4 regions of the Mesorhizobium sp. B2-4-6 genome follow, and region 1 is predicted to be linked to each of the others. Evidence: predicted binding sites of a transcription regulator. Region 1 holds the regulator's gene; each other region holds the start of a gene.
The links. Region 1 encodes PhoB, which activates phosphate uptake and scavenging genes when phosphate is short. Its sites were predicted from a motif close to TGTCATNNANCTGTCAT; they were not measured.
Positions count from the first base shown of each region.

Region 1 (7,128 bases):
TCGCCTTCACCGACATGGCATTCCGGACGGCCACGCGCCTTTCCGCCATCCTCGTGCTGGTTCTGCTCGGCGGGGTGGCGATCTCGCTGGTCAGCGGCTCGTGGGAGGCGCTGTCGAAGTTCGGCTTCTCCTTCCTGACCACCGAATCCTGGAACCCGGTCACCGAGAATTTCGGCGCCCTGGCGCCCATCTACGGCACCATCGTCACCTCGGCCATCGCCATTCTAATCGCTGTGCCGATCGGCATCGGCATCGCCGTCTTCTTGACCGAGCTCTGCCCGCGTCCGCTCAGGCGCCCGATCGCCATCGCGGTCGAGCTGCTCGCAGGCATCCCCTCGATCATCTACGGCATCTGGGGCCTGTTCGTGTTCGCGCCGTTCCTGCAGACGACGATCCAGCCCTTCGTCATCGGGCTCTTCAAAGATATCCCCGGCCTCAACAATCTGTTTGCCGGCCCGCCCTACGGTATCGGCCTGCTGACCTCGTCGCTGATCCTCGCCATCATGGTGCTGCCCTTCATCACCTCGATCACCAAGGACGTGTTCGACACGGTGCCGGCGGTGCTGAAGGAATCGGCATACGGCATCGGCTGCACGACCTGGGAAGTGACCCGGCGCGTGACCATCCCCTATACCCGCGTCGGCATCATGGGCGGCGTCATGCTTGGCCTCGGCCGCGCGCTCGGCGAGACGATGGCCGTTACCTTCGTCATCGGCAACGCGCACCGCATCAGCGCCTCGCTGTTTGCGCCGGGCACGACGATCTCGGCGACCATCGCCAACGAATTCACCGAAGCCGACGGCGATCTCTATACATCCTCGCTGGTATCGCTCGGCCTGATCCTGTTCATCATCACCTTCATCATCCTCGCGCTCGCACGTTACATGCTGATGCGCATCGACGCCCGCACGGGAGCCTGACCGATGTCGACGTCGCTTGCACTTCATAGCAGCCGCAAGAGAAAGAACAGCGTGATGATGATGCTGTGCGTCGTCGCCGCAGGCATCGGCCTTGCCTGGCTGGCGCTGATCCTCGGCGCACTGCTCTACAAGGGCCTATCCGGCCTCTCGCTGGCGGTGTTCACCGAAATGACGCCGCCGCCAGGCGATGCCGGCGGCCTGCTCAACGCCATCTACGGCAGCATCGTGATGACCGTCATCGGCGTCATCGTCGGCACGCCGATCGGTGTCCTGGCCGGAACCTACATGGCCGAATACGGCCGCTTCTCGCGCCTGACCACGATCGTGCGCTTCATCAACGACATCCTCTTGTCGGCGCCGTCGATCATCATCGGCCTGTTCGTCTATGAGCTGATGGTGCGGCCGATGGGGCACTTCTCGGCCATCGCCGGTGCCGTCGCGCTGTCGATCCTGGTGATCCCGGTGGTGGTGCGCACCACCGAGGACATGCTGAACCTCGTGCCCAACGCGCTGCGCGAAGCAGGCGCCGCCATCGGCGCGCCGCGCTGGGTGGTGATCCGCTCGGTCGCCTATCGCGCCGCTCTGTCCGGCATCGTTACCGGCATATTGCTGGCGATCGCCCGCATCTCCGGCGAGACGGCGCCGCTGCTCTTCACCGCGCTCAACAACCAGTTCTGGTCGAGCAATCTCAACGCGCCGATGGCCAGCTTGCCGGTGACCATCTTCCAGTTCGCCCTCAGCCCCTATGAGGAATGGCAGCAACTGGCGTGGACCGGCGCACTCATAATCACCCTGACGGTTCTCGGGCTGAGCATCTTCGCGCGCAGCCTCACCGGACGCAGAGAGGACAGATGAAACCGATGTTGTCCACCGATTTGAACGTAGCCGACACGACCGTCGAGAAGTCGAAGATCGAGGTCAAGAACCTCAATTTCTACTATGGCCAGTCGAAGGCGCTGAAGGACATCAACCTGTCCCTGCCCGAGCGCAGCGTGACAGCCTTCATCGGCCCGTCGGGCTGCGGGAAGTCGACGCTGCTGCGCGTGCTCAACCGCATCTACGAGCTCTATCCGAAGCAGACCGCCGAGGGCCAGGTGCTGCTCGACGGCAAGAACATCCTCGACCGCTCGCAGGACCTCAACCTGCTGCGCACCAAGATCGGCATGGTGTTCCAGAAGCCGACGCCATTCCCGATGTCTATCTACGAGAACATCGCCTTCGGCGTCAGGCTCTATGAGAAGATCAGCAAGGCCGAGATGGATAGCCGCGTCGAGTCGGCGCTGAAGCGCGCCGCGCTGTGGACCGAGGTCAAGGACAAGCTCAACGCCAGCGGCCTCAGCCTCTCGGGCGGCCAGCAGCAGCGCCTGTGCATCGCCCGTACCGTGGCGGTGAAGCCCGAGGTCATCCTGCTCGACGAGCCGGCCTCGGCGCTCGATCCGCTGTCGACCGCCAAGATCGAGGAACTGATCGACGAGTTGCAGGCCGACTACACGATCGTCATCGTCACCCACAACATGCAGCAGGCGGCGCGCGTGTCGCGGCAGACGGCGTTCATGTATCTGGGCGAGCTGGTGGAGTTCGACCGGACCGAGAAGATCTTCACCTCGCCCCGCGAGAAGCGCACGCAGGACTACATTACCGGCCGCTTCGGCTGAGTTCATACGAGGACATCATCATGGCCGAACATACCGTCGCCTCCTTCGACGAGGATCTGAGGCAGATCAGCCGGCTCATCAACGACATGGGCGATCTCGCCAGCTCGATGGTCGGCGGCGCGACCAAGGCGCTGCTCGAGACCGACAATGCGCTGGCGCAGCGCGTCGTCTCCGACGACGCCATCATGGACGCTCGTCAGCGCGAGCTCGACGACCGCGCCATCACGCTGATCGCCAAGCGGCAGCCGATGGCGGACGACCTGCGCAACGTGGTCGGCTCGATCCGTATGGCGGGCGACCTCGAACGCATCGGCGATCTCGCCAAGAACATCGCCAAGCGCGTCGGCTCGGTCGGCGTCAGCGCCGCGCCGCGCGACCTCACGCATTCGATCGATTCCATGGCGCAGATGGTGCTGATCCAGGTCCAGGCCGTGATCCAGGAATATATGGTGGGCGATGCCACGGCGCTGGCCAAGCTTCGCAACGACGACGAGCGCATCGACGTCAAATACACCTCCGTCTTCCGTGAGCTGTTGACCTACATGATGGAAGACCCGCGCAACATCACCGCTTGCACGCATCTTCTGTTCTGCGCCAAGAATCTCGAGCGCATCGGCGACCATGTGACCAACATCGCCGAGAACGCCTATTATGTGCTGACCGGCACGCAATTGCCCGCCAATCGTCCGAAGCAGGACGAGACCGCAATGTCGGCGCCGGCGGCCTGACGAAAAGGTTACCCCAATGATCGCGCCACGCATCATGGTGGTGGAGGACGAGGAGCCGCTGGGGGTGCTGCTCCGCTACAATCTCGAATCCGAGGGTTACCAGGTCGAAGTGGTGACCCGCGGCGACGAGGCCGAAATCCGCCTTCAGGAAAACGTTCCCGACATGCTCGTGCTCGACTGGATGGTGCCGGCGGTTTCCGGCATCGAGCTTTGCCGGCGTCTCAGGATGCGGCCCGAGACCGAGCGGCTGCCGATCATCATGCTGACGGCCCGCGGCGAGGAAAGCGACCGCGTGCGCGGCCTCTCGACCGGCGCCGACGACTATCTGGTCAAGCCGTTCTCGACGCCGGAGTTCATGGCGCGCGTCAAGGCGCTGCTGCGCCGCGCCAAGCCGGAGGTGCTGTCCAGCGTGCTCAAGGTCGGCGACATCGTGCTCGACCGCGAATCGCACCGCGTCTACCGCAAGAAGAGCGAGATCAGGCTCGGCCCGACCGAGTTCCGCCTGCTCGAATTCATGATGCGCCATCCCGGCCGCGTGTTCTCGCGCAGCCAGCTGCTCGACAATGTCTGGGGCGAGACGATCTATATCGACGAGCGCACCGTGGACGTCCATGTCGGGCGCCTGCGCAAGGCGGTCAACAACGGCCGCATGCCGGACGTCATCCGCACCATCCGCGGGGCGGGGTACGCGATCAGGGAGGATTAGAGCGGTTCACCGTTCGGTGGGAACCGCCCTCTGCCCCGCCGCCGCTTCACATGAAATCGGGCTTGTCACCATCCGTGCCCGGCTTGTCGACGCCGAGATTTTCGCCGACATGCCGATCCGGCGCTCGGACAATCCGAGCAACCAGATCGGCCACGCTGACGCGCGATACCGACGTGCCCTTGAATGGCTCGTTGCGCGCGGTCGTTTCATAGTCGATGACCGCCTCGTCCATCAGCCATGCGGGCCGCAGGATCGTGTATTCCAGACCGGAGGCCTCGATGGCGTCTCCGGCGCGCCGGAAGGGTTTCAGGTCCTCGCCGATCATGGCGGCGTTCCATTCGCCGAACTTGCCGGACACTTCGTCATAGATGCCGAGCGCCAGAATGAAGATCAGTCGCCTGATGCCGGCCTTCTTCATGGCGGCAATCACGGCCCGAGCCTGCCTGTCGAGGTCCGCGCCGGTCAGATTGGCGTAGACGATATCCTGTCCCTGCATCGCTTCGTCGAGCCTTGCGGCGTCCAGAACGTCGCCTTGGACAACGTTCTGATTTGGCCCGGCAAGGCCGGCAAGGCGCGCCGTGTTGCGGGCAAACAGGGTCAGATGAAGGTCACCGTCGCCCGCCAGCATGTCGATGACGTGGCGGGCAATCTGGCCACCCGCGCCGAGAATGAGAACCTTGATCATATGACCTCGCTTGTTCCGGGTCGAAGGGGACGAACCCTGGTCGATCCCGCATCCCTTGGACGATTACCTTCCGCCGATGGGTTGCAGCGTCTTGCCGAAGAAAGGCGCCAGCACCGACACTGCTTCATCGACATATCTCTCGCCGTCATAGAGATCCATGTGGTTGGCCCCTTCAACGACATGGTAGCTCTTGTCCTTGCTGGCGGCGCGGCTATAGAGGTCGTCGCTCATCCATTTGCTGCCGGCCTTGCTCCCGGCCACGATCTGCAGCGGCTGGGTGAGGTAGGCCTCGGCCTTGGAATAGGCGTCGTAGGGAATGATCTGCGACAGGCTGCGAGCCGTCGCATAACCGGGTGCGGTCGGGTATTCGGCCCGGGGCGTGTGATAATATTCCCAGGCCTGGCGCAGTTCTTCGTTCGGAGCGTCGTCTTCCTTCAGTGGCGCCAACGGAATCCTGCCGACCTCCGAACCGTTGGCGTCGGAAGTCCGTGCCGCCGCGCCGGCCGCGATCACGGCGCGGGCGTCTGCATCCTTGATATTGTTGTCCCAACCGTTGCGGAACATCTGGCCGATATTGACGGCGCTCACGGTTCCGACGGCCTTGATGCGCGGGTCGTCAATTGCCGCATTGGCCGTATAGCCGGCGCCGGCGCAGATGCCCATCGCACCGATACGGTCATTGTCGACATAGGGGAGCGTGGTCAGGTAATCGAGCACGGCGCTCACGTCTTCGGTGCGGACAGAGGGGTTTTCGAGCTGGCGCGGCTGCCCGCCGCTCTCGCCCTGGTAGGAGGCATCGTAGGCGATGGTGATGAAGCCCTGTTCGGCGAGCTTCCTTGCATAGGTGCCCGCCGTCTGCTCCTTCACGCCGCCGCCTGGATGCGAAACGATGACTGCCGGGTAGGTCCTGGTCTTGTTGAAGTCTTCCGGAAAATTGATGACGGCCGACATGGCGATTGCCTGATTGTTGGAGTTGGGGAAGCTGATTTTGCCCATGATGGCACTCCTTGCACTGGGTTGGCGTCGATGCATCTGCACGAGATCCCTTGCATTCTAGGCCGTGGCAATTCATCGAATTAGCCGGTAAAATCCACTATGACTTATTGGTAGGATGATAAGTGAGACGCGAAGAGATCGCCGACCTGGCCGCCTTCCACGTGGTCGCGGAGCAACGCAGCTTCACCAAGGCCGCCGCGAAACTCGGCATCTCCCAGTCGACACTGAGCCAGATCGTCAAACGGCTTGAGGAGCGTCTCGGCGTCCTGCTGGTGGCGAGGACCACACGAAGTGTGGCGCCGACGGAAGCGGGAAAGCGTTTGCTGGCAACGCTTGGGCCTACGCTGCGCGAACTCGACCAGAGCATCGAGATGCTGGCCGAGTTCAGGGAAACGCCCGCCGGCACGATCCGCATCACATCGGTTGAACACGCAGCTCGGACGATCCTGTCACCGGCGATCGCGAAACTGTTGCCGCAATATCCCGGCCTGAACGTGGAGATATTCATCGACTACAGCCTGGCCGATGTCGTGGCCGACAATTTCGATGCCGGCGTGCGGCTGGGCTCGCAGGTGGCCAAAGACATGATTGCCGTCAGAATTTCGCCCGATATCGCGATGGCGATCGTCGGTTCGCCCGACTATCTGCGATTGCGCGGCGCGCCGCTCGAGCCCAATGAACTGACGGAGCATCGCTGCATCAACCTGCGCCTGCCCACGTCAAACAAGCTCTATGCCTGGAACCTGAAGATCGGCGGGAGGATCGTCGGCGTCAGCGTCGAAGGCCAGGCGACCTACAATTCGATCGATCTCATCCTGGATGCAGCCCTTGCCGGCGTCGGCCTGGGGCTGCTGCCTCTCGACCAGGTACAGGCCCATCTCGACCGCGGAGTGCTGGTCAGCGTGCTCGATGTGTTCGTTCCCCCGCTCCCCGGCTACTATCTCTACTATGCAAACAGGCGGCTGAACTCGTCGGCTTTCAGGGTGGTGGTCGACGCGCTGCGATATCGCGGAGAACCCGCTGCCGAGGGATGATTTCCCGCTCAAGGCCGAACTCGGTCCTTCAGTGGTCTCCTGGTCCTCAGGCCACGTTCTTCCCGGCCCCCGCTCTTGCCTGCACCCCTGGCGCGAAAATCTCCTGATCGACGAAGGTCAGCGCGCGCATGGCGCAGCCTTCGCGGATCAGCGGCAGTTCGTTCGGCTCGGTGTCGAAGGAGATCGATTCCGAGTGCTGGCCGCCGGCGGTCTGGGCGATCGCCTCTCGCAGCGCCGGCTCGATCAGGTCGAAGGCGGCCGCGCTGACGCCGACCATGGCGACAGGCGCGGGGTCAATGAGGGCGAACAGGCTGCCGAGGCCGAAACCGAGCGCTTCGCCCGCCCGGCGATAAGCCTCCCGCTCGGGTCCGTCCTCCTGCCGGGCTTTCGCGGCCAGCGCGCGC
Region 1 covers NZ_VFVI01000010.1:10,511-17,638, forward strand. Annotated here, with positions in the region: gene pstC (phosphate ABC transporter permease subunit PstC) at 1-920, shown strand, start outside; gene pstA (phosphate ABC transporter permease PstA) at 924-1,775, shown strand; gene pstB (phosphate ABC transporter ATP-binding protein PstB) at 1,772-2,575, shown strand; gene phoU (phosphate signaling complex protein PhoU) at 2,596-3,303, shown strand; gene phoB (phosphate regulon transcriptional regulator PhoB) at 3,320-4,009, shown strand; gene FJ957_RS22575 (SDR family oxidoreductase) at 4,056-4,694, opposite strand; gene FJ957_RS22580 (alpha/beta hydrolase) at 4,758-5,690, opposite strand; gene FJ957_RS22585 (LysR family transcriptional regulator) at 5,813-6,724, shown strand; gene FJ957_RS22590 (ROK family protein) at 6,771-7,128, opposite strand, start outside.

Region 2 (7,128 bases), on a different contig from region 1:
CGATCCGATGTATTGCACGATCGTCGCCATGGCCTTGAACACAGCCGCCTATGAGAGCGAGATTTTCCGCGGCGCGCTGCGGGCGGTGCCTGTCGGCCAGATCGAGGCGGCCAAGGCGTTCGGCATGTCGGCCTTCACCCGCTTCCGCCTCGTCACGCTGCCGATCGCGCTCAGGCTGGCCTTGCCGGCCTATTCGACCGAAATCATCCTCATGACCAAGGCGACGGCGCTCGCGTCCGTGGTCACCATCATGGAGATGATGGGAACGGCGCAAAAGATCCAGCACGACACGTTCCGGCCGATCGAGGTGCTGACCTGCGCCGGGGTGATCTACCTGCTTCTCAACCTGTCGATCGCCCGCCTGTTCGCTTGGGTCGAATACCGGCTTTCACCGCATCTGCGTCCCCCGCCCGAGCAGAGCCAGCAAATCAAATCCGTTCCGGAGGTGTTGTGATGTCGGCAAATGTCGCCACTGCCGCGCAAGCGGCATCGTCCCCGGACGACAAGGCAGCCATCAGCGTCAAGGACCTGCGCAAGTGTTTTGGCGATCACGAGGTGCTCAAGGGCATTTCGCTGGAAGCGCACAAGGGCGATGTGATTTCGATCCTCGGCTCCTCGGGGTCCGGCAAGAGCACGATGCTGCGCTGTATCAATCTCCTGGAGACCCCGGATTCCGGCGAAGTGCGCGTGGATGGCGAGCTCATCCGGATGAAGCGGGGCCGCGACGGCCACCAAATGCCGGCCGACATCCGCCAGGTGGAGCGGATCCGCGCCAACCTCGCCATGGTTTTCCAGAGCTTCAATCTCTGGTCGCACATGACCGTGCTGGAAAACCTCGTCGCCGCGCCGACGCATGTGCTGAAGCGGCCGCGCGCGGAGTGCCTGGAGCAGGCCGAGGCATTGCTGAAGCGCGTCGGCATCTGGGAGCGCCGCAACTACTATCCGCCGCATATGTCGGGCGGCCAGCAGCAGCGCGCTGCGATCGCCCGCGCGCTGGCGATGAATCCCAAGGTGATGCTGTTCGACGAGCCGACATCCGCGCTCGATCCGGAGCTGGTCGGCGAGGTGCTGCGCGTCATGCGCTCGCTCGCGGAAGAAGGACGCACCATGCTGGTCGTCACCCATGAAATGGGCTTCGCCCGCGACGTGTCGAGCAAGGTGATGTTCCTGCACAAGGGCGACGTGGATTCGGTCGGCGCGCCGAAGGAGATGTTCGCCAGGCCGCCGACGCCGCAGTTCAAGCAGTTCATCGCCAACTTCAACAAGTGAGGACGGACCTTGCTCGGCACCAAGATGCGCTGATATTCAGGTCAGGCCGAGCCGAAAGTGGTGGCTTCCGAGAACCGGAGCGGAGCGTACTTAAGTACGTAAGCACCGGAAGCGCAGGGAGCCGCTACTTGTAGGCCGGGCTCACCTGAATATCAGCATATCTTAGATCATGTCCGACAGGTCGGAGAACGCCATCGCCTTGCGCAGCACTTCGGCAAAGCGTTCGCCGGCGACCTCCTTGTCGCCGCCATTGTCGATCGACGTGACGTCCGGTCCTGTCAGCTTGACGCTCGTGCTGCGCGCCAGGCGGGCAAGCACTTCGCCGCGTGATTCGCGGCCGCGCGCCGCCAGCCGTTCCGCCAGTATCTCCGGCGCCGCGGTGATCTCGACCACGGCCAGATTGGCGTAGCGTTCGCGCAGCGCCGGGATGACCGCGCGCGACACGTTGGCAACCGCCACGTGGCCGTTCGCCACGGCCCAGTCGACATCGGCCGGCAGGCCATAGCGAAGGCCGTGCGCGTCCCAGCACAGCGAGAAGGCGCCGTCGGCCTCCGCTTCCGCGAAGGCGGCATCGGCCAGCGTGTCGTGGTCCTCGCTTGCCGTGTCGCTCGGCCTGGTGATGACGCGGCGCACGAATTCCAGCCGCGTCTCGCCGGCGAAGCGCTGCTTGGCGTAGCCGATCATCGTATCCTTGCCGGCGCCGCTCGGGCCGACCACCGCGACGAAGACGCCGTTGCGGATCGGCAGGCTTTCGGCCAGCTCGCGCTCGATGAGGGCCGAGACCATCATGCGACCCGGCGGCCCTGGCGCCACACGGTGCGCACGACCGGCACATGGTCGTCGACCCGCACCCGCACCAGGTCGGCGCGGCGGCCCGGCTCGATGACGCCGCGATCGGCAAGGCCGATGGCTTCGGCCGGGTTCTTCGAAACCATGGCGACCGCCTGCGGCAGCGAGATGCCCTCGACGACATCGCCGAGGAAGAAGGCCGACTGGATCAGGCTGAACGGGATGTAGTCGGACGACAGGATGTCGAGCAGGCGGTCGGCGGCAAGCGTGCGCGCCGAGACATTGCCGGAATGCGAGGCGCCTCGCATGACGTTGGGCGCGCCCATCAGCACGCCGAGGCCGGCCGCCTTCGAGGCCTTGGCCGCCTCTTCCGTCGTCGGGAACTCGGCGACGCGCACGCCCTGCTCGATTGCTTCTTCGACATGGCGGGAGGTCGCGTCGTCGTGGCTCGCCAACACAATGCCGCGCTCCTGGCAGGCGGCCGAGATGAAGACGCGGTTCGGACCGGAATTGCGGGCCGATTCGGCCATCCGCTTCTCGCAGAACTTCTTGAAGTCCTGGTCCGTCAGCTTCAGCTTGCGCTGGTAATAGTAGGCATAGGTCTCGAGGTTGACGAACTGGCGCTGTCCGGGCGCATGGTCCATCAGCGAGGCAAGTTTCACCCGGTCGTCAGTCTCGAAATTGGCGAAAGCCTCGAGGCAGTCCGGCGCCGAGACCTCGCAGCGCAGATGGATGAAATGGTCGGCCCTGAGCCGATCCTGGCGCACGCTGTCCTCGATCGCGTCGGCCAGCTTGCGAACGTCGTCGGACTTCAGGTCGGCATCCTCGTCCATGCCGACGCGCAAGGCGTCGAGCACGGTGGTGATACCTGCGGTCGCCACCTGGGCGTCATGGGCAAGCACGGCGGCAATCGGGTTCCACCGCACTTTCGGGCGCGGCGCGTAATGGCCTTCGAGGTGATCGGTGTGGAGCTCGACGAGACCCGGGATGATGTAGTCGCCGCCCATGTCCTCGCCGGCGCGGGCAGCGCCCGGTTCGACGGCGGCGATCAGGCCGTCGCGCAACAACAGCGAGCCTTCGACGATTTCGTCCGGCAGCACGATGCGGGCATTGGTGAGAACGGTTTCGGCGGTCATCTCAGGCGGTCCTACCTCAAGCGGTCAATCAGAGCAATTCCAGGAAAAGTGCCTTGCGGTTTTCCGCCCGGAATTGCGTAAACAAAAGTCAGAGCAATTCCAGGAAAAGTGCCTTGCGGTTTTCCGCCCGGAACTGCGTAAACAAAGAGATAGGGCAGTTCAGCGTTTCCGCTGAACTGCCCTAGGCGGTCTTGCGGGCCGGGCCGTGGCCAAGCGCATGGTGGGAAAGCACCATGAACGGGGCGCCGGGCTCGCTTTCGACGAACAATGTCAGCGCATCCACCGGCACCGGCTGCCGCAGCACGTCGGCGAACAGTCCGTCGATCGCTGCGCGAAGACGCGGGCTTTCCTGTGGCCCAACGCGCCCCGACAGCGTCATGTGGAAGCGGAACGTGTCGAAGACGTAAGGATAGCCCCATTGGCAGAGGTTGCGGAACTCGTCCGGCTTCAGCGAATCTGGGCTGCGGCGCTCGATCTCGGCCTCGGTCAATGGCGCACGGAAGCAGTCGAAGGCGCGCACGACCTCGCCGGCGAAATCGTTGATCGGGGCGAACGCGGCTTCGGGCACCAGGGCGAAGAAATCGTCGATCTGGCCGACCACTAGGCGCGGGATGACGACTGGCGGAGTGGCTTCGGCGAAACTGTCGAGAGCAGCGCGCAGCGAAGCTTCCGTCTCGTCCGGCGCCAGCCGGAACGGCGCCTTCAGCGTCGCGTGGAACCCGTAGCGCCTGGCGGAGGCGGTATGGAAGGCGACTTCCGCGGCCGACAGATCGCCCACGGCCTCGACCGGTCGCGTCGCCGCGCCAAACGGATCGCGGCCCAGCCAGTTGGCGGCAACGCGCGCCAGCTTCTCGTCCTGTCCCGGAGTGTAGTAGATGGCGTAGCGCATGGGCATTCCTCGTCAAGCGCGCTGCGCGCCCCGAAAGGAATATGCGACGCGCTTCAAGTCATTGTCTTGGCAAGTCGTGGCCCAAAAACGCCGGAGCGTTTGCGGCGACATGCACCGGAACCGCTGCCATAGGTGATTTCCATGACGGATTGACGAAGCTTTCGTGGGTTTTCGAAGGCAAGTCCAGTCGCTAGGTGCTTAGCCGACGATTTTTCCGGACTGGACCAACGACTTCGCCGGCGTGCCGATCAGGCCTTCATCAGCCACTCGTGCTCGGCCGCGTTGTGGAATTTCCACGTCCGCTTCGGTCCGGCCATGACATTGAGGTAATAGAGGTCGTAGCCGTGGCAGGCCGCGCAGGGGTGATAGCCCTTCGGCACCAGCACGACATCGCCGTCCTCGATCGCCATCGCTTCGTCCAGCTCGCGCACGCCGTTGCGGTCGGCATCGGTGTAGATGCGCTGGAAGGCAAAGCCCTGCGGCGGGTTGAGGCGGTGGTAATAGGTCTCCTCGAGATAGGATTCCGCCGGCAGATTGTCCTGGTCGTGCTTGTGCGGCGGATAGCTCGAGGTGTGGCCGCCTGGCGTGATCACCTCGACCACCAGCAGCGAATCCGCCGGCTTGCCCTCGGGCAGGATGTTGGTGACGTAGCGCGTGTTGGTGCCCTTGCCGCGCACTTCCCGGTCGAGATCGTCAGGTCCGATGACGCGCACCGGCAGGCCGCCGCTTAAGCCAGGCGCCGAGCAGACGGCAAGCTCCAGTTCGGTATCGGCCGTCACGGACCAGTCAGCGCCTTCCGGCACATAGACCGACCAAGGCTTGCCTTCGAAGGGCGACATGCGCTCGCCGAGCAGGCCTAGGTCCTTGCCGCCGGCCGACGCCTTGCCTTTGCCGGTGACGAAGACCAGGCAGACCTCGCGGTCGCCGGTCTTGCCGGACGCCGTCTCGCCCGCTTTCAGCCGATGCAGATCGAAACCGACATAGGTCCAGCCGGCGCTTTGCGGCGTGACATGAGCGACGTGGCCGTGGCCCTTGTCGGCCTTGACGAGCAGTTTCGACATTTTTGTCTCCTAATTCCTCGACGCTTCGATTTTCAGGCCTGCTTGCAGGATTTCATCGTTCATTGGACTATCGTGAAAACCGTGAAGATTGGCCGGTTCCTCTCAACTTCGTCATCCTAGGGCGGAGCAGGAGCGAAGCTCCGTCGCGGAGACCCTAGGATCCATTCCGTTCCCTCAGTCGAAGAGTGCAGCGGAGCAGAATTCTGCACCGCAGCGGCTGCCTCGAAGTCACGGAATGGATCCTCGGGTCTGCGCCGCGTCGCTTCGCTCCTTGCTTCGCCCGTGGATGACGAAGCGAAAGATGTTTCAGCCAATCGCTAATGCATCCGATGCGCCATGCGCGCTGTCCGATCCGTGAACCCTCCACCCCATCGACCGCTTCATTCCCTCGGCTCGGCCGGAGGCTTTGCTTCCTCGGCCGGCTTGTAGAGGTAGAAAAACTGCCACACCGCATAACCGGCGAAGCCCAGCGCGATGACGCCCCAGAACGGCGTGCCGGAGGCGAACTCGATCACCGACCAGACCAGGCAGACCGCGACGATGGCGATGCGGCGCCACAGCGGCCGGAAGAAGGGGTGCTCATAGTCTTTCATCGCGCCAATCCAGGATTTGCCCAAGGCGCATCAGATAGACCGAGCGTCCCGACTAATCCATCATTCATGACGAATCCCCCGTTCAGGCCGGAAAACCCTGCGTCTCGACCGTATAGCCGGCGGCCGTCATCACCCGCATCAGCTCCTTGTGGCCGACCTGCGCCATCTTGAGCGGCGGGTTCTTCTTCGGATCCTGCTCGGCTTCCACGACGAACCAACCCTCATAGCCATGATCGGCGAACCGTTGGACGATGGCGCCGAAATCGAGCGAGCCGTCGCCCGGCACGGTGAAGGCGCCGAGCGCCACGGCATCGAGGAAGGACTGTTTTGAGCGGTCGAGCCCGTCGATCAGGCCCATGCGCACGTCCTTCACATGGACATGGTTGATGCGCTTGTGGTGGTTGTCGATGGCGCGCAGCACGTCGCCGCCGGCAAAGGCCAGATGGCCGGCATCGAGCAAAAGCGGAATGCCTTCGCCGGAATGGCGCATGAAGGCGTCGAGCTCCGGCTCGGTCTCGACCACCGCCGCCATGTGATGGTGGTAGGAAAGCGGCATGCCCTGGTCCGCGCACCATTCGCCGAATTCGGTGACGCGGCGGCCATAGGCCTTCATCTCGTCGCCGGTAAGCTTCGGCTTGGTGGCCAAGGGTTTCGAACGATCGCCCTGGATGGAGCGGCCGACCTCGCCATAGACGATGCAGGGCGCGTCGACCGCCTTGAACAGGTCGATCATCGGCTGGATTCGGTCCTTGTTCCTGGCCATGTCCTCATCGACCAGCGTGCCGGAGAACCAGCCGCCGCAAAGCGTGACGTCGGCCTCTCTCAGGATCGACAGCATCACCTTCGGGTCGTTGGGGAAGCGGCGGCCCATCTCCATGCCGGTGAAGCCCGCCGAGCGCGACTGGCGCAGACACTCCTCCAGCGACACGTCATCGCTCAGTTCCACGAGATCGTCATTCCACCACGCGATGGGGGACATGCCCAGTTTGGCTTTCAAGTCTTCGCTCCGATGTCAGTTCATTATGAGGCGGACGCCGGCTCAGCCCTGACGGCCGCCCAAGGCTTCCTCGTATTTCTTGCGCGCGGCGTTGACTTGGGGCCGCGAGGAGACTTCCGGCACGGCGACGTCCCACCAGTGGCCGCCGGCCTCGGTAGACACCAGCGGATCGGTGTCGATGACCAGCACCGTGGTCCTGTCGTTGTCTTTGGCCTTGGCCAGCGCCGTCTCCAGCTCCGCGATCGAGGCCACCTTCTCGGCGAGGGCACCGAGGCTCGCCGCATGGGCGGCAAAGTCGACGTCAGGCATCACCTCGTGGCGCGAGTCCTTCAGGAGATTGTTGAAGTTGGCGCCGCCGGTCGCCATCTGCAGCCGGTTGATGCAGCCATAGCCT
Region 2 covers NZ_VFVI01000008.1:16,984-24,111, reverse strand. Annotated here, with positions in the region: gene FJ957_RS19785 (ABC transporter permease) at 1-454, shown strand, start outside; gene FJ957_RS19780 (ATP-binding cassette domain-containing protein) at 454-1,269, shown strand; gene phnN (phosphonate metabolism protein/1,5-bisphosphokinase (PRPP-forming) PhnN) at 1,432-2,058, opposite strand; gene FJ957_RS19770 (alpha-D-ribose 1-methylphosphonate 5-triphosphate diphosphatase) at 2,055-3,194, opposite strand; gene FJ957_RS19760 (DUF1045 domain-containing protein) at 3,376-4,083, opposite strand; gene iolB (5-deoxy-glucuronate isomerase) at 4,332-5,144, opposite strand; gene FJ957_RS19750 (DUF3329 domain-containing protein) at 5,525-5,737, opposite strand; gene iolE (myo-inosose-2 dehydratase) at 5,820-6,734, opposite strand; gene iolD (3D-(3,5/4)-trihydroxycyclohexane-1,2-dione acylhydrolase (decyclizing)) at 6,777-7,128, opposite strand, start outside.
Region 2: a site for PhoB is predicted at 4,225-4,241, ahead of FJ957_RS19760 (DUF1045 domain-containing protein). Genes of this name have one in related genera too.

Region 3 (7,128 bases), on a different contig from region 1:
AATTCGTCGGCTCGATCTACGAGCTTTTGTCGGCACCGGTCTCCTATCTGGAGATCATCATCGCCTATGTCGGGGGCGCCGCGACCAAGTCGATCATCCTCGGCCTGATCATCCTGGCCACCGCGGCACTGTTCGTGCCGCTCAGGATCGAGCATCCGTTCTGGATGATCGCCTTCCTGGTGCTGACGGCGGTGACCTTCAGCCTGTTCGGCTTCATCATCGGCATCTGGGCAAAGACCTTCGAGCAACTGCAGCTGGTGCCGCTGCTGATCGTCACGCCGCTCACCTTCCTCGGCGGCAGCTTCTATTCGATCCATATGCTGCCGGGCATCTGGAAGACGATCACGCTGTTCAATCCGGTCGTCTACCTGATCAGCGGGTTCCGCTGGAGTTTTTACGGCAAGGCTGATGTCTCGGTCGGCGTCAGCCTCGGCATGACGCTGATGTTCCTGGCCATCTGCATCGCGATCGTGGCGTGGATCTTCAAGACGGGCTACCGGTTGAGGAACTGACGGACATTCAGTTCCTCGCCCCACGAAGCGGCGGCGAGGAAAACACAGCCTCCTTCAAATCGCCTTCAGCAGGCGCAGCAGCCCCAGCATTTCCGCGAAAGTTCCTTTGCGGAATGCGATATAGGTCGGCTCCTCGACGCCGTGGAAACGGCGTTTGAACGCGGCCTGGCCCTGCAGGTTGAAGCGCGAGCGGTTGACCCAGGGCGAGTTGTAGGCGCGCTGGAAGGCCCCGCGCCAGAAGCTCGATTCGGCGAAACCGCTCGGCTCGATGTCGAGCAGCGGCGAGAGACCGAGCGTCACCTCGGAGATGCCTTCCTCGCGAAAGCGGTCGACGGCGAATTTGGTCAAGCCGATTTCGGCATGCGGCGTCGCGTCGACCTGCTTGCGCTTGAAGGAAGTGGTGTAGCCGACCACCTTGCCGTCGCGGAACAGCGGGTCGAAATCGAGAATGGCGAGAAGCCGGCCTTCGGGGCTGTGCAGGAGGAAGCGGCGCATGTCGGCGCCGAGCTCTTCGGAGAAGCGGCGGTTGAGGAAACCCATCTCCCAGCGCTTGATGATGCGCTCCTTGCGCCAGTCGGCGGAAAGCTGTTTGATCTCCTCGAGCAGCCTGTCGCCCTTGTCCTCGGCGAGAGTAAAACCCTTCTTGGTCAGCCAGCGCTCGGAATAGCGCACGGTTTCGTTGCGCTTGCCGGAAAAATCATGCGCCGGCAAAAGCAGCCTGGTGTCGATGCCGAGGCGATTGACCTGGTAGCCGAGGCCGGCCAACACCTTGGCGGTGTCGGCGCCGACCTGGACGAACCACGGGCCGCCGGCGGCCTCGACGAAGCGCTTGATATAGGCCGGGCGGTCGGCCAGTTCGGCCACCGGATCGCCCAGCGCGAAATGGCGGCTCATCTTGGTGCCGAACGCTATGTAGCCGTCGCCATCGCTGAAATAGGACAGTTTCTGCTGCACGGCCGTGGAGTAGGCGAGCGAGAAATCGCCATGGCGGCGCACCAGCGCCAGGCGTTCGGCATCCGTCAACTCGCGCCGCGGAACCTTGGGCGCCACGGCGTCGAGAAGCCTGTCGAAATAGATGCGCAGGGGCGCCATGAGCTCCGCATGCCAAGAATGGATGACCTGCCGCCCTCAGGTCGCGAATCGCTGGCGACCGCTGCCGGCCGCGTCGCGCCAGCGCGATATAGGATGCATTTGGCGGCGAATGAAGGGCAAACGTCCGAAAGCGTCCAGTATCGTCCATCGACCGCGCGAAACGCGCCATGCGCGCGTCGGCTTTGGCGCAATCCCTCGGCGTCGCGCAACCGGGCATGACGCGTAGCGTGGCGCTGCTTGCTCGCGTCTCTCACCAAGCCCGGCCCGTTCACGCTGGAGGCGCTGAGCCTCGGCGATTTCTGGGGCATCAGGATCGACGGCTGGCTGGCGGCGATGGCCGGCGAGCGCATGAAGCAGCCCGGTTGCTCGGAACTCAGCGGCGTCTGCACGCATCCGGATTTCCGCGGCGGCGGCCTTGCCCGGCTGCTGTGGGTGTTCGTGGCGGGCAGGATCGCGGCGCGCGGCGAGATTGCGTACCTGCACGCCTATGACAGCAATGCGGCGGCGATCGAACTTTACGAGTCGATCGGCTTCCGCCTGAGAAACAGGATGAACGTGGCCATGGTTCAACGCGCGAAGTGACTGCTCGGCTTCGTCATCCACGGGCGGAGCGAGGAGCGCAGCGACGCAGCGCAGACCCGAGGATCCATTCCGTGACATGCGAGCGTTGCACGGTGCAGAATTCTGCTCCGCTGCGCCCTGTGATCGCGGTCACGGCATGGATTCCAGGGTCTCCGCGACGGAGCTTCGCTCCTGCTTCGCCCTAGAATGACGACGTTGGGGAGGCTTCCGCCAATCCCCAACGCTTGCGCTAGCCTCAGCGCATCACACCGCGATCTTGCCGCCGCCCTGCTTCGTAATCGCGACGACCGACGGCCTTACCGGCATGTCCGGCTTGAAGTCCGGCCAGCGGGTCGACGGGTCCTCGTAATAGGACGGGCGGCCAAAGCCTTCCCAGTCCTCGCCGCCGTCGCCCGGATGCTGGACGGCGACGAAAGCCGTCTGGTCGTCAGGCGCGAACAGCGGGCCGCACATCTCGGCGCCGATCGGGACGCGGAAGAACAGTTTCGACGTTGCCCGCGCGGCACCCTCGGTATCGACCGCCCACAGGCCGTCGGTGCGGCCGGTGGCCTTCGGACCCTGGCCGTCGGTGGCGACCCACAGGCGCCCGGCGGAATCGACGGCGCAATTGTCCGGCATGCCGAACCAGCCATGGGCGGTGGTCGCGGTGGAGAAGGTGGCGCCGACATCGGCCACCGACGGATCGCCACATTTCAACAGCACCTCCCATTTGCCCTTGGTCGCGGCGAAGTCGCCGCCTTCCTCGACGATCTCGATGATGTGGCCGAAGGCGTTGCCAGCGCGCGGATTGGCGGCGTCGACCTGCTCGGCCTTGCGCTTGGTGTTGTTGGTCAGCATGACATAGACCTTGCCGTTGCCGGCATTGGGCTGGATGTCCTCCGGCCGGTCCATCTTGGTGGCGCCGAGCAGGTCGGCGGCGCGCCGCGTCTCGATGAGAACGTCGGCCTGGGAAGCAAAACCGTTCTCCGCCGTCAGCGGGCCTTCACCGAAAACGATCGGGATCCATTCGACCGAACCGTCCTCGGCGAATTTCGCCACATGCAGCGTGCCGTCGTCGAGCAGGTCCATGTTGGCCGCGCGGTCATCGGGATTGAACTTACCGGCGGTGACGAATTTGTAGACATAGTCGAAGCGCTCATCGTCGCCGAGATAGAAGACGACGCGGCCGTCCCTGGCGACGATCGACTCGGCGCCCTCATGCTTGAAGCGGCCCATGGCGGTGCGCTTCCTCGGCACCGAAGCCGGATCGTTGACGTCGACCTCGACGATCCAGCCGAAGCGATTGGGCTCGTTCGGCTCCTTGGCGAGGTTGAAGCGGTCGTAATGCGCGCCCCACTCATAGGCGCCTTCCGGAATGCCGAGGCGCTTGTAGTTGGCGGCCTCCCTGTGGCCTTCCGGCAATTCGCCCGAGAAATAGCCGTGGATGTTCTCCTCGGCCATCACATAGGTGCCCCAGGGCGTGACGCCGCCGGCGCAGTTGTTGACGGTGCCGATGACCTTCGCGCCGGACGGGTCGGCATTGGTCTTGACGCGATCGTGGCCGGCGACCGGGCCGGACAGCGCCATCTCGGTGGTGGACATGATGCGGCGGTTGAGCTTGCCGTCGCGCACCACCTGCCACTTGCCGCCTTGCTTGCGGATTTCGACGATCGTGCCGCCATGTGCGGCCATCTCGACATCGACCTGCTCCTTCGAGAGCGGCGCCACCTCGGCGGCCTTCTTGCCGTCCTTCTCGACGATCGAGACGATGCCGGGGAACATCAGATGCGGGTTGGTGTATTCGTGATTGACGACCAGCAAGCCGTGCTCGGCGGAGCCGTCGATCGGGATATAGCCGACATAGTCGTTGTTGTAGCCGAACTGCCTGGCCTGGGCTTCGGCCGATTGTTTTGCCGGATCGAACTCCGGCGAGTCGGCGAACAGCGGATCGCCCCAGCGCAACAGCACGTCGGCGTCATAGCCCGGCGCGACATGGTGCTTGTCGTCGATGCCGGCCTCGAGCTCGTCGAACTTGAAAGCCGAAGCCTCTGCGGCGCGCGCCTCGTCGGCGGCGATCAGCGCCAGCGGGCTGACGGTGGCGGCAATGGCCGAGACGGCCAGCGAGCCCATGAGAAAGCCGCGGCGCGAGAAACGCGCGGCGATGATCTCGCCCATGGTGCGGTTGTCGGTCGGGTTGGCGGGCGGGCCGTCATTTTCCTCGAGCTGGCTGGTGCGGAAGCGGGTCTCAGGGGTCACGGTCATGGGATTCCTCTGGCTTCTTGAGGTGGCTGGGATTTTGACCTTTCGACCCCTAAAGCGCGCCGATCACATTTTCGTGACATGGCTTCGACGTACCCCCTCGGTGATTGGCGAAGTCGTCGATGTCGGTCCGCGGCCTTCGCCCTATCCTCCATCGCCCAGCTTGACGGTCTCGCCCGCTTCGGAAACAAGGGCTGCGGTCGGCGTGGCGACGGCGCTTCAAGAAGGGGACGACAGGTGAGTTTCTGGGGACTGGGGCAGCTCGGCATTTCGACGGTGATGTTCCTGCTGGCGGCGATGGCGGCCAAGCATTGGGGGATGGCGCCGAGCCTGGCCAAGCTCTTTTTGACCCTGGCGCTCTACACGGCTGGCAATCTGATCATGCTGCGGCTGGTGCGCGAATTCGGCATGTCGGTGTCGTTCAGCCTGTCGGCGGTGATCCAGCTCGTCGCGGTCAATGTCGTGGCGCTCGCCTTCTTCGGCGAGCGGCTCAACGGTTTGCAAGCGACCGGCATGGTGCTGGCGATCGCCGCCGTCGCGCTGATCACGCTTGGGCCCTATATCCAACGGCTGTAGCTGGACCCAAGGCCAGAATGAAATCGACCGCCAACGCGCTGCTTAACAAAATGGAATTCCCGGTGCTGCTGGCCGGGCTGGTGATTGCCGGCGGTCTATGGGGCCTAGTGGAGCTGATTGAGGTGGCGCGCGCCACCACGCCACATGCCTTCGATACGGAAATCCTGCTTGCCTTCCGCCATGCCGGGCAGCCGGACAGTCCAATCGGTCCACCCTGGCTCGAAGGTGCGGTGCGCGACGTCACCGCGCTGGGCAGCACCGCTGTGCTGGTGCTGATCACGACGGCGACGATCGTCTATCTGCTCTTGATCCGCAGGCCCTTGACCGCTCTGTTCATGTTCGCGGCCGTGGCGGGTGGGCAAGTGCTTTCCAGCCTGCTCAAATTCGAGGTCGACCGGCCGCGCCCCGATCTCGTCTCGCATCTCGTCACCGAGACTTCGCTCTCGTTCCCCAGCGGCCACGCGATGCTGTCGGCGGTGACCTATCTGACCCTCGGCTCGCTGGCCGCCCGCTTCCTGCCGGACCGCAGGACGAAAGTCTTCGTGCTTGGCCTTGCCGTGCTCACCACGGTGCTGATCGGCGCCAGCCGCGTCTATCTTGGCGTGCACTGGCCGTCCGACGTGCTTGCCGGCTGGTGCGCGGGCTTCGCATGGGCCATGCTGTGCTGGCTTGCGGCACGCCTGGTGCAGCGACGCAAGGTTGTTACGGATAGCGAATAACCAATGTTTCATCTATGCCAAATGAGGGTTGAAACATCAGGATGTTTATATTATCCATTGACACCGCAGACTCAGACATAGGTTCTGGCCGATGATCACTGCTGCGCAGATGCGCGCCGCAAGAGCGTTGGCCGGTATCGACCAGCGAACGCTCGCCGAGCGCGCCGGAGTTTCGCTTCCGACGATACAGCGTATGGAGGCGAGCGAGGGCGTCGTGCGAGGCGTCGTCGACACGCTGATGAAGGTCATCCAGGCCCTCGATGAGGTCGGGGTGGAATTGATCGGCGAGAACCAGACCAGCGAACGCGGCGGCAGGGGCGTACGCCTCAAGGCCATCGTGGCGCAGAACCCGCAGGGCTGAGCCGCAACTGCATCCGCCCCCGGAAACCGTAGCCGGTTTCGGGCAGCGCGATGCAGCGTCGCAACGGTTATCGCGACGGCGACCGCCGACATGCAGCCGACGATCCCGCCGCCCTGTGGAGCGGAAGCAGTTCATGGATCAGGCGCGGCGGGCAATTCACCATCAGGCGCGGCCGAGGTTCGCCGAGCTGTTCACGCCAAAGCTGGTGACGGTGCTGCGCGAGGGCTACCACCTCAGGCAGCTGAGGGCCGATCTAATCGCCGGCCTGACGGTCGCCATCGTGGCTCTGCCGCTGTCGATGGCGATCGCAATCGCCTCGCATGTCGGGCCGGAGCGCGGTTTGTTCACGGCGATCATCGGCGGCTTCATCGTCGGCGCGCTTGGCGGCAGCCGGTTCCAGATCGGCGGGCCCGCCGGCGCCTTCATCGTGGTCGTGGCCTCGACGGTCGACCGGCACGGCGTCGACGGACTGATCCTGGCGATGCTTATGGCCGGTGTCTTCCTGATCGCGGCCGGGTATCTGAGGCTCGGCGCTTATGTGAAGTTCATCCCCTATCCGGTAACGGTCGGCTTCACAGCCGGCATCGCCGTCATCATCCTGTCCAGCCAGTTGCACGACCTGTTCGGCCTGACGCTGCCGGGCAAGGAGCCAGGCGACCTGCTGCCGCGGCTTATCGCGCTCGGCAAGGCTGCCGGGACAGCAAATCCGGCGGCCATTGCCGTCGCCGCGCTGACGATAGGGATCATCGTGGCCATGAAGCGCTGGCGGCCCTCCTGGCCGGGCCTACTGATCGCGGTCGCCGCGGCGTCGCTGGCCGCGACGGCTCTTGGTCTTCCCGTGGAGACGATCGGCACGCAATTCGGCGGCATTCCGCGGATGTTGCCGGACCCGACTCTACCGCCGCTCGATGCGCAGAAGCTCATCTCCGTGGTACCCGATGCAATTTCCTTCGCCCTGCTGGGAGCGATCGAGTCGCTGCTTTCCGCCGTGGTCGCGGACGGTATGACCGGCCGACGGCACCGCTCCAACTGCGAACTGGTAGCACAG
Region 3 covers NZ_VFVI01000008.1:245,307-252,434, forward strand. Annotated here, with positions in the region: gene FJ957_RS20930 (ABC transporter permease) at 1-512, shown strand, start outside; gene FJ957_RS20935 (phosphatidylglycerol lysyltransferase domain-containing protein) at 567-1,604, opposite strand; partial or broken gene FJ957_RS20940 (GNAT family N-acetyltransferase) at 1,845-2,186, shown strand; gene FJ957_RS20945 (PhoX family phosphatase) at 2,430-4,427, opposite strand; gene FJ957_RS20950 (hypothetical protein) at 4,662-5,000, shown strand; gene FJ957_RS20955 (phosphatase PAP2 family protein) at 5,018-5,719, shown strand; gene FJ957_RS20960 (helix-turn-helix transcriptional regulator) at 5,811-6,080, shown strand; gene FJ957_RS20965 (SulP family inorganic anion transporter) at 6,214-7,128, shown strand, end outside.
Region 3: a site for PhoB is predicted at 4,490-4,506, ahead of FJ957_RS20945 (PhoX family phosphatase). Genes of this name have one in related genera too.

Region 4 (7,128 bases), on a different contig from region 1:
GGTGGTCGTTGCGGTTGTATGATTAATGCATGTCGCGCAAAAGTGTGCAGCGGTTTTGCGATAACGACATGCATGGAAACAAAGGCTAAAGCGCGTCGCCTGAATCCGCTTCAGCGCGACGCGCTTTAGTAGCAATTGGCGAGCGCCTCGTTCCTTCGCGAGCCTATCCGGTCGTCCGCCTCCTACCGCCTGACCACCTTCCGCTCCTCCCAGCCATAGAGCCAGTCCAAGTCCGCGGCGAGCCTCTCAGCCGTCCGCGTCGCCAGCACCAAGTTGCGGGCGATCGCCACCGGTCCCCTGGCATGCCAGGCAAGGCGATTGAGCGCGCCGCGTTTCAGCACCTTTTCGACGCGCGGCCGTCTGAGATCCTCCCAAACCGTCAGGCCCTGCTTCGGATCGCCGGGAAAATCGGCGACCAGATTGGCGAGCATCGAGGCGTCCTCAATCCCCATCGCCGCGCCCTGGGCCGCGAACGGCGTCATGGCATGCGCGGCGTCACCGATAAGCGCGACGCCGTCCGGCGTCGTCCAGCGGCGCTGCTCGACCGTGTGGATGGGGAACGCCGTCCAGGGGCCGGCGAGCGCCACCAGGTTCGACAGCGTTGCCGCCGTGCCGCGCATGGCATCGGAAAGAAGGGCGGGGTCTGCATGACCGGACCAGCCTTCGGCGATCCGCTCGCCCTTGGTGAAGGCCGCAAGGTTGAAGGCGCGGCCCTTGCTCACCGGATAGGCGACCATGTGGAAGCCGGGATGCAGGAAGGTGGTGACGCTGTCAGTAGCGCCGATTTGCGCGAAGGCCTTGCCGGCGGCGCTTTCCGCAGGAACCGTCGCGCGCCAGGCGAGCTCGCCCGAAAAGCGGCTCGCCACAAAGCCGGCCGTCCTGGCAAGCCCCGCGCGAAGCGAAGACCAAACACCGTCCGCTCCGATAAGCAGGCCGCCTGTGACACTTGTCGCTTTGCCGTCGATCTCGACCGCTGCGGCAACGCTTTGCGGGTCGAGGGCGATGCCGGTCACGCGCGCCCCGGTGACAAGCTCTATATCTGGCCGGTCCGCCGCCGTGGCCATCAGCGCTGCCTGCAGGTCGGCGCGGTGCGCCACCAGATAGGGCGCGCCCCAGCGTTTTTCTCCGGCTTCCCCAAGCGGCACACGCGCCAGCTCGCGCAAGCTTCTTGCGTCCTTCAGCACCACCGCTTGCGGCCGGATCGCGTTTGGCAGCAGGCGGTCGAGCACACCAAGCCGGCGCAGGATGCGGGTCGCGTTGGGGGAAAGCTGGAGGCCGGCGCCGGCCGCTTCGAGTTGCTTTGCCTGCTCGAACAATTTTACCGGGAAACCGCGCTCGGCAAAGGCAAGCGCCGCCGTCAGTCCGGCAATGCCAGCCCCGGCGATGACGATTTGCCGGGACCGTGTTTCAGCCATGATCTAGCAGTCATTCATGATCTGCAGGGTCAGGCGGCCTGGTCGATATAGAGGCAGCCGGCCGGCTGCGTCTCCGTCGCCTTCAGCGACGGCGAATAGCGATAGAGCGTCGAGCAGTAGGGGCAGACCTTTTCATTGTCGTCGCCCATGTCGAGGAACACATGCGGATGGTCGAAAGGCGGATTGGCGCCGGTGCACATGAATTCCCTGACGCCGATCTCGATGACCGGATGGCCCGCGTCGTTCTGGAAATGGGGAATGCTACCGCCTGCCATCGTCGTCTCCAATTGGGTTCGGCCAGTGGGTGTGACCCGTCTGCATCTGGAGCATAACAGGTCCGTTTGCAAGATCGATGAAATCAAACTGTCGCAAAAGGCTGGCAGAGGATAAGTTGAGCCGGTTAAGCGCATGGGACTGGCACGGATCGATTCCGTGACGATCATGCGTCACAAAGACGTGTTAGAGCGTCGCCTGACGGCAATATGCGGCGTTCCCTGGGACGGTTGCGGGCAAGAGCGGGAAACCATGAACGAATTGAAGCCTGTGCAGAGCGAGTTCATCACCGTCGAGGCGGCCAGCCCGGACGGCGGCAATCCCGACCGTTTCGTCAACCGCGAGTTCTCCTGGCTGCAATTCAACCGCCGCGTGCTGGAGGAATCGCTGAACGAGCACCACCCGCTGCTCGAACGCGTCCGCTTCCTGTCGATCTCGGCCGCCAATCTCGACGAGTTCTTCATGGTCCGCGTCGCCGGCCTTGCCGGCCAGGTGCGCGAGGGCATCGCCTTGAAAAGCCCGGACGGCCGCACGCCCGAGCAGCAGCTCGAGCAATTGCTGCGCGAGGTCGAGCGCCTGCAGGAGGACCAGCAGAAGAGCCTCTCGGCGCTGATGGTCCTGCTCAACAAGGAAGGCATCGAAAGCATCACCCGCGATGCGCTCACCAAGGACGAGAAGGCTTGGCTGGAAGAGCATTTCCAGGAGCAGGTTTTCCCGGTGCTGACGCCGCTGTCGATCGACCCGGCGCATCCGTTTCCGTTCATTCCCAATCTGGGCTTCTCGATCGCGCTGCAACTGCGCCATCGCAAGAACGGCGAGGAGATGAGCGCGCTGCTTCGCCTGCCGGTGGCGCTCAGGCGGTTCATCCGCCTGCCCGACCGCAAGAACCATGTCCGCTTCATTCCGCTGGAGGAAGTGGTCGGCATTTATATCGGCAAGCTTTTCCCCGGCTACGAGGTCAAGGGCTCCGGCACGTTCCGCATCATCCGCGACAGCGACATCGAGGTCGAGGAAGAGTCGGAAGACCTGGTGCGCCTGTTCGAAACGGCGCTGAAGCGGCGCCGCCGCGGCTCGGTGATCCGCATCGAGTTCGACACGCTGATGCCGGCCGCGTTGCGGGACTTCGTCGCCGGCGAGCTCGGCGTCTCGTCGAGCCGCATCAGCGTGCTCACCGGTCCGCTGGCGCTCAACCAGATCTCCGAGATCGTCGCCATTCCGCGCGACGATCTCAAATTCACGCCCTACAATCCGCGCTTTCCCGAGCGCATCCGCGAGCATGGCGGCGACTGCTTCGCCGCCATCCGCGAGAAGGACATCGTCGTCCATCACCCATACGAGTCCTTCGACGTGGTGGTGCAGTTCCTGCGCCAGGCCGCCGCCGACCCGGAAGTGGTGGCGATCAAGCAGACGCTCTACCGCACCTCCAACGACAGCCCGATCGTGCGCGCTCTGATCGATGCCGCCGAGGCCGGCAAGTCGGTCACGGCACTGGTCGAGCTCAAGGCGCGTTTCGACGAAGAGGCCAACATCCGCTGGGCGCGCGACCTCGAGCGCGCCGGCGTCCAGGTCGTGTTCGGCTTCCTGGAGCTGAAGACACACGCCAAGATGTCGCTGGTGGTGCGCCGCGAGGACGGCAAACTGCGCAACTATGTGCATCTCGGCACCGGCAACTACCACCCGGTTACCGCCCGCATCTACACCGACCTGTCCTTCTTCACGACCGATCCGACGATCGCGCGCGATGTCGCGCAGCTCTTCAACTTCATCACCGGCTATGCCGAGCCCGCCGAGGAGATGCGCCTTGCCGTATCGCCCTTCACGCTGCGCAACCGCATCCTGAAACACATCTCGGACGAGATCGTCCATGCCCGCGAAGGACGGCCGGCGCGCATTTGGATGAAGATGAACGCGCTGGTCGATCCGACCATCATCGACGCGCTTTACGACGCCAGCCGCGCCGGCGTCGAGGTCGACCTCGTCGTGCGCGGCATCTGTTGTCTGCGGCCGCAGGTGCCCGGTCTTTCCGAGAATATCAGGGTGAAATCGATCGTCGGCCGCTTCCTCGAGCACAGCCGCATCTTCTGCTTCGGCAACGGCCACGGTCTGCCGTCGGACGAGGCGGTCGTCTACATCTCGTCGGCCGACATGATGCCGCGTAATCTCGACCGCCGCGTCGAGACCCTGGTGCCGATCACCAATCCAACTGTGCATGAACAGGTGCTTGGTCAGATCATGCTGGGCAACATCATGGACAACCAGCAAAGTTTCGACGTATTGGCTGACGGCACCTCCCGGCGCGTTGTGCTGGAGGAAGGCGAAGAACCGTTCAACGCGCAGGAATATTTCATGACCAATCCGAGCCTCTCCGGACGGGGCGACGCGCTGAAATCGCATGCGCCCAAACGCATCGCTCAGTTCAAGCGCCGCAAGAAGAACGGCGCCGCGTGATTGCAGTTTCCCAGGGCCGGCTTCAGGACCGGCGACCGCTGTCGATCATCGACATCGGATCGAACTCGATCCGCCTCGTCGTCTATGAGGGGCTGGCACGCTCGCCCACGCTTCTGTTCAACGAAAAGATGCTGGCCGGCCTCGGCCGCGGCATCGTTTCGACGGGCAAGCTCGACCCCGAGGCGGTGACGCGGTCGATGGAGGAATTCCGCCGTTTTCGCGCGCTTTCGGATCAAGCTGGCGCCGAGCATATGTATGTGCTGGCCACCGCGGCGGCGCGCGAGGCAGGCAACGGCCCCGATTTCATCCATCGCGCCGAGGACGTTCTGAAGACCGAGATCCGCGTGCTCACCGGTCGTCAGGAAGCCTATTATTCGGCGCTCGGCGTCATTTCCGGCTTCCATCCGGCCAACGGTATCGCCGGCGACCTTGGCGGCGGCAGCCTCGAACTGATCGACATCAATCGCGAAACGATCGGCGAGGGCATCACGCTGCCGCTCGGCGGCCTGCGCCTGCAGGATATGGCCAGGAATTCGCTCGTCCAGGCGCAGAAGATCGCGCGCCAGGAACTGGCGCGGGCAAAGCTGCTCAAGGGCGGGCAGGGTAGGGTCTTCTACGCCGTCGGCGGCACCTGGCGAAACCTCGCCAGGCTGCACATGGAGATGACCAACTACCCGCTTGGCGTCATGCACCACTACGAGATTTCGGCCGACAGCGCGCAGGCTTTCCTGAAGCAGGTGGCCAAGGGCGAGGTCGAGAAGGTGAGGGGCATCGAGGGCGTCTCCAAGAACCGCCGCTCGCTGCTGCCCTACGGCGCGGTCGTGCTGCAGGAGATCATGACGGCGATGCAGCCCTCGAAGATCATCGTCTCGGCGCAAGGCGTGCGCGAGGGGTTCCTCTATTCGCTGCTCGACGCCGAGGAGCAGAAATCCGATCCGCTGATCTCGGCCGCGGAGGAACTGGCGCTCTTACGCTCGCGCTCGGTGCACCATGCGCATGACCTGGTCGAATGGACCGGCAAGGCGTTCAAGGCCTTCGGCATCGACGAGACGGAGGACGAGGCGCGCTACCGCCATGCTGCCTGCCTGCTAGCCGATATCGGCTGGCGGGCGCATCCTGAATATCGCGGCAGGCAGTCGCTCAACATTATCGCGCACGCTTCCTTCATCGGCGTCGACCATCCCGGCCGCGCCTATCTGGCCCTGGCCAACGCCTATCGCCATGACGGCATCTTCAACGACGGCATCGCGCCAGAGATCAAAGCGCTGGCGCCGCCCAGGCTGCTCGAGCGCGCCCGAGTGCTGGCGGCGATGATGCGCGTGGTCTATCTGCTCACCGCGGCGATGCCCGGCGTGATGCCGCGGCTGAAGTGGGAAAGCCGCGGCAACGGCGCGCTGGCGCTGGTGTTGCCGGCCTCGCTTTCCGATCTCTATGGCGAGCGCCCGGCCGGCCGGCTGGCGCAACTGGCACGTATCACCAACCGCCGGCTCATGCTGGCGGTCGAGGGCGGGCCGAGCGTTTCGGTGAAGTAACAGATCAGGTGACGTCGGCGCCGATCCCGAACCCACGCCCGTCAGCCGACCATGCGCCGGCGCCGGCCATGGCGAGCGCCAGGAAGCCGCCGGCAATGGCGATGTCCTTCATCAGCATCTGCTGGTGCAGGAAGGCGAGGGTCGCATCTTCTCCGCCTTGGCCGTAGTGGCCGATGAAACCTGCGACCACACAGAAGGCCGCAAGCAAAAGCGCCACGATCCGCGTCTGAAAGCCGACGAGGATCAAAAGCCCGGCGATCAGCTCGAACAGGCCTGTGCCCCAGGCGGCCAAGGTCGGCAGCGGCAGGCCGAGGCCGGTGAAATAATTGATCGTGCCGCCGATGTTGGTGAGCGCCTGGAAGCCCGACGGCACGAAGAGCGCGGCCAACAGGAGCCGTGAGACCAGAAGCAACGCGTTGCGAAACATGGTCAAACCTCCCTTGCCGGCGCATGAGGCCGGCTGCCGCTGCAGTCTACGCCTGCAACGAAAAAGCGGCGCGGAAAATTCCGCGCCGCTTGAATTTAAGGCTTGGGAGGGGAGCAATTCCAGGAAAGTGTGACGCGGTCAGGCGCGGCGACTTCGCCGTCGCCTTCCGTTTGGAATTGCGTCAAACAACAGTGCTTCAGGCGCGCTTTGCGTCGATCGAATAAGCGCCGGCGCCGGACGAGGCGAGCAGGATGAAGCCGCCGGTGATGGCCAGGTTCTTGAGGAACTGGATCATCTGCATCTGGTCGGCCCAGCCGGTGTGGGCGACGAGCCCAGTGGCAATCGTGAAGATCGCGAGCACCCAGGCGGCGATCCGGGTCTGGAAGCCGACGAGGATGGCAAGGCCGCCAAGCAGCTCGATCAGGCCGACGACAACGGCCGTCACGGTCGGCACGGGCAAGCCGAGGGCGCCGAAGTATCCAGCGGTGCCTGAAATGGCGGTCAACTTGCCGAAGCCGGAAAGCAGGAAAATGACCGCGAGCAGGATGCGGCCGAGCAGGATCGTGGTGGAGCTGTTGGACGCGGTGCCGGCGTTAGCGGTGGAAGTGTTGATTGACATGGCGAGTCTCCGAATGGGTTGAATGCCCAGTCAGATAGACGATGGATATTGTTCACCAAAGCCGCTTATGTGGCGACACATTGTTCACAGAACCTATATTTTTGCGATTGCGCAAGCAGCGCAAAATTGATGTCGTCAGATCTGGCGGCAAGAGTAATTTGTCCCGCCGCCAAATATCAGCCCGGGTGCGTCATGTCCTCCGGCCGGACCAGCCGATCGTAATCGGCTTCGCTGACCAAGCCGGTGGCCAAGGCTTCTTCGCGTAGCGTGGTGCCGTTCTTGTGCGCGGTCTTGGCGATCTTGGCGGCGTTGTCGTAGCCGATGGTCGGCGCCAGCGCCGTCACGAGCATCAGCGAGCGCTCCAGCGCGGCCTTGATGTTGTCCTCGCGGGCCTCGATGCCCACCACGCAATTG
Region 4 covers NZ_VFVI01000014.1:73,163-80,290, reverse strand. Annotated here, with positions in the region: gene FJ957_RS26930 (TIGR02117 family protein) at 1-26, shown strand, start outside; gene FJ957_RS26920 (FAD-dependent monooxygenase) at 183-1,415, opposite strand; gene FJ957_RS26915 (zinc-finger domain-containing protein) at 1,445-1,690, opposite strand; gene FJ957_RS26910 (RNA degradosome polyphosphate kinase) at 1,941-4,136, shown strand; gene ppx (exopolyphosphatase) at 4,133-5,668, shown strand; gene FJ957_RS26900 (DoxX family protein) at 5,673-6,095, opposite strand; gene FJ957_RS26895 (DoxX family protein) at 6,292-6,714, opposite strand; gene fumC (class II fumarate hydratase) at 6,891-7,128, opposite strand, start outside.
Region 4: a site for PhoB is predicted at 1,769-1,785, ahead of FJ957_RS26910 (RNA degradosome polyphosphate kinase). Genes of this name have one in related genera too.